Regions from separate parts of the Planococcus sp. S3-L1 genome, predicted to be linked through region 2. Evidence: riboswitches for the same ligand, from Rfam matches in the RefSeq annotation. Region 2 holds a riboswitch; the other holds the start of a gene.
What was found. A riboswitch is a leader RNA that binds a small molecule or an ion and turns the genes downstream of it on or off. The one in region 2 is predicted to bind FMN.
Positions count from the first base shown of each region.

Region 1: it holds a riboswitch for FMN, as region 2 does, so the genes downstream of both, QMF37_RS00615 (hypothetical protein) here and QMF37_RS08275 (ECF transporter S component) in region 2, are expected to answer to the same signal.

Region 1 covers NZ_JASISN010000001.1:120,209-122,413, reverse strand. Annotated here, with positions in the region: gene ribB (3,4-dihydroxy-2-butanone-4-phosphate synthase) at 1-495, opposite strand, end outside; gene ribE (riboflavin synthase) at 512-1,141, opposite strand; gene QMF37_RS00615 (hypothetical protein) at 1,142-1,423, opposite strand; FMN riboswitch at 1,486-1,656, opposite strand; gene QMF37_RS00610 (CHY zinc finger protein) at 1,814-2,137, shown strand; gene QMF37_RS00605 (GNAT family N-acetyltransferase) at 2,204-2,205, opposite strand, start outside.
Region 2 covers NZ_JASISN010000006.1:78,839-81,043, forward strand. Annotated here, with positions in the region: gene QMF37_RS08265 (YpbB family protein) at 1-84, opposite strand, end outside; gene QMF37_RS08270 (ferredoxin) at 191-442, shown strand; gene QMF37_RS08275 (ECF transporter S component) at 671-1,252, opposite strand; FMN riboswitch at 1,397-1,529, opposite strand; gene QMF37_RS08280 (hypothetical protein) at 1,606-2,205, opposite strand, start outside.

The DNA.
Region 1 (2,205 bases), on a different contig from region 2:
ATTCATGATTTCACATATAACTCCTGCTGGAGGTGAACCTGCAAGCTTGGCTAGATCCACTGCGGCTTCAGTATGCCCGGTCCGCTCTAAGACGCCGCCATCTTTTGCGATCAAAGGAAAGATATGGCCTGGGCGCTTAAAATCAGCTGCTTGAGCATCTGATTTTGCTAAACTAGTAATTGTATGAGAACGTTCAAAAGCACTAATGCCTGTCGTTGTATCTTTATGATCTACACTGATTGTAAAGGCCGTTCCATATTCATCTGTATTATGATCTGTCATAAGACCAATTTGTAAGTTTTGAGCGATTGATTGGGCAAGTGGCACACAGATCAATCCTCTTCCTTCGGTCGCCATCAAATTGACGATTTCGGGAGATGCGAATTCTGCCAATGCGACAAAATCGCCCTCATTTTCTCGGTCTTCATCATCAATTACAATGATGGCTTTACCATTCTTTAAATCTTCGATGGCTTTTTCTACCGTGTAAAACATGTGTGTCGCGCCTCCTCTAAAATCCGTTTTCTGCTAACCAGCTTCTACTGATTTTTGGTTCTGCTGTTTGAATTCGCTCGGTATATTTGGCCAGTAAATCACATTCGATATTGACCTTTTCACCAATTCCTTTTTCTCCTAATAGCGAATCTTCTTGCGTCGTCGGAATAAGAGAAATCGTCACAGTATTATGGCTAATAGCAAAAATCGTCAAAGAAATACCGTCTACTGCGATTGATCCTTTTAGCATCATATACTTCATCAACTGAGGTTCAAGCTCGATTGTTTTCGTGATCGCATTCGCTTCTTTTTTCACAGAACGGATAACGCCAACGCCATCAATATGGCCACTAACAAAATGACCGCCGAAACGTCCGTTAGCTGGCATAGCACGTTCTAAATTTACCTGTGAACCTACCTTTAATCCAATCATCGTTGAAGATTTCACCGTTTCTGGGATCACGTCAACGGTAAAGGTACTAGAACTGAATGTTGATACAGTTAAACAAACGCCGTTAATGGAAATACTATCTCCACGTTTAACGTCTTCTAAAATAAGCGTGCAAGAAATAGTTAACTCCATTGCTTGTGGCTTAGAGCGAACTGAAGCAACATGGCCAAGTTCTTCAACAATACCTGTAAACATTTAGGCACACTCCTCCATTCTGTTCGCAAAAACGTATTCAATTGTGGTCTTACGAGTTTTCGGGCGCTTTCCACCGTGGGGCATATAGGTGGTGAGGAAAGAATATTTCAGAAGAGTTTGAATCCATAACACAATGTGCCCTGCTTCTTTATCAAGTTGGCATAGTAGACGGCCATTTTTCGTACCTTGAAGAAGCTCTTTTTCCAGTGAGGAAATGAGCAGGGTTAAAAACCGTTGATTTGTATTTCCAGAGACTACTCCCTGATAAAGGTATTTGGTCATACAAATTCCTCCTTTCAATTTAAATGCATTGAAAAGAAGAGGCACATAACGAAGCCGATTTCTACATTCTTCTCCCATCCAGACTGTAACTGTCGGTGCCGGAATTTCACCAGCTCCACCGTTTGGACGCTTCAAACATAGTGGCCTATGCTTGCCATCGTCCAACCGGGTCACGGACTTGCAGTTTCCTGCTCACCGCCGGTAAGGAATTTCACCTTGCCCCGAAGAATTAGATTCGTAGTTTCGTCTCTTTAATAGTAGCATAGAAAGAAACTGAACCCTATAAAATAAGCTAAGATTTCCGACGAACTCCAGTGACCGCTAATTCTATCAGCCTCAAACAACTGCCTAGTTTAAAACATATTACCGTTTCAGAAAGGACGAGTTACTATGTCTCATCACCACACAGTGAAAGGCGTCAGCGTAGATGCGGAAACACGTTGTGCTCATTACCATTCAGCTATCGATCGAATTGCCATCAAGTTTTTTTGCTGTCAGCAATACTTCCCCTGCTTCGAATGCCACCAAGCTATAGGCTGTGGCAACCACCAAGTTTGGCCAAAAGACCGGTTCCAAGAAAAAGCAGTGCTGTGCGGGAGCTGTGGGCATGAACTTACTATCGATGAATATTTAGCCTGTGCATCTATTTGCCCTAGCTGTACTTTGCCTTTTAATCCAGGCTGCAACTTGCATACGTATCTTTATTTCGGATAAAAAACTGGAAGCCCTAGAAACGTGATTCTTTTAAAAAATCAATAAAGCCAAGTGAGAAACGATATCTC
Region 2 (2,205 bases):
TTTTATCAAATGATAGGGAGAAGAGACGGTTCGCTGCCGATCGACAGTCTTCATAATGGCCAAAATGAGTTCAGTAACTAACAAGCTTGCTCCCCCTAACGGTTTTAGGTTGAAAAACTGTTCAAACACCTTTAGAATAAATACGATAGTATAACTGAACTTGTTCGGAGATAAAGGAGTGGAAAACAATATGGCTAAGTATACCATTGTCGACAAGGATACTTGCATCGCTTGTGGTGCTTGTGGTGCTGCTGCACCTGACATTTATGATTATGATGACGAAGGAATCGCTTTTGTTATTTTAGATAATAACATGGGAACAGAACAAGTTCCAGATGAACTCGAAGAAGACATGGAAGATGCATTTGAAGGCTGTCCAACAGATTCGATCAAAGTTGCAGATACATCTTTCGAAGGCGATCCGTTAAAATACGAAGACTGAATCAAAAAAGAAGGCGTACTGGAGAATCCCTCCAGTACGCCTTCTTTTAATTTGTGCTAATTCAAATTCCGTCAAATCTACACGGCTGTTTTCGCTTTTCTTTATCCAGACTCAACCAGCCAGATTTTAGGGTCACAAGCCACACTAGCTATGCGGCTGAAAAAATGCCGCTTCGCCAGTGCATCTTGTGCCCGTCAAATCTACACGGCTGTTTTCGCTTTTCTTTATCTATGATAAATAATAGGATCTTTGCTTTTCGATCCATGTGTGCATGCTGCTGAATACTAGCAGGACGACCGAAGTTAACAATAGACCTTTGATTAAGTTAAATGGTAATATCCCTAAGACAATTGTGCCAAATAACGCATTGCCCGTTTCAGCAGGCACATTTAAAAAGTACGTATACATTGGCAAAAACACAAAATAGTTTAAAACACTCATACCAATTGCCATAGTTAATGTTCCCACAGCTAAGCCAAAAATCATGCCTTTTTTATTCGCTACTTTGTGGTAGATAGCATAAACCGGAAGGATAAACAGCAAACTTGTTATAAAGTTAGCCATATGACCAACAGGTACACCTGTCGGACTTCCTGCAAAAAGCCAATCCAACACGTTTTTGAAGAATGCTACTAAAATCCCTGCAACTGGCCCCATCGTGATGGCTGCAATTAATGCCGGTACGTCACTAAAATCCACTTTCAAAAAAGCCGGTAATGCAGGTAATGGAAAGTTAAAAAGCATCAATATAAATGAAATACTGCTTAACATCCCAATCACAATCATCGTTTGTAACTTTTTGTTCTTCATATTCCTCTCTCCTTGTCGTGATTCACCAGAAGAAAAGCTTGGACCCAACATTTACATATAAAATCCCTTAAGCACTAGTACTTAAGGGAGAAAAGGCACACTTAATAAGCGTTCCGTCTACATGTAAACGACAAACGTCCGCACCTTCACCTTCTCCCATCCAGACTATACTGTCGGCTTTGGAATTTCACCAAATCCTGCGTTTTACGGCTCGCGGGCTTATGAACAGAGTTCAATTACCGCCGGTAGGGACTTTCACCCTGCCCCGAAGATGAATCGATATTTTGTTATAGCCTAATCGTAGTATAAAAAAGAAGCGTTGTAAACAAATTTGTTTACAACGCTTCTTTTCCTTATTGTATTGGCCATTCTAATAAATTAGGCGCTAGTGGAACGGGTAATGGCTGAGTAAAATCAAACCCGTTCCAACTATCAGACTGTAACCCTTTTACTGCTATTTTTTTATCAAAAGAAGCTGCAGTCAACGCCAAACTTTCAATCATTCGAACTGCTTCTAAACGATCCATTGTTTCTAAATCGACTGAGCCCTCAAAATCAATTTGCACCAAATCTCCAGTTTCTGATAGTTGAAAATCCACATTTTGTGGAATTGTAGCACGATAAAAGTCGTTTGGGCTTTGCGCAAGCGCTTCGATCGCTTCAGTCGCTGCGGCGAAAGGACTATCGTATCCCGGAGCAAGATAAATTTCGCCATTTGTCGTTGTAAATGAATAATAAGCAACATCTTTCTGTTTTGGACTGATTGCTTCTACAGATCCTACCTGGGAAAATTCTGCTGCAGAACCATCTTCATTGACTACTGTAATTTCAGCGACGTCTGGAAAAGTCGCCGAAAGTGTATTGAAATACACACCTATACTTGCAGAAGCCAAATCGTATTGGTGATCCTGCGGCAAGATGTGGCGTATTCCTTTCACCGTTTTTTCTAAATT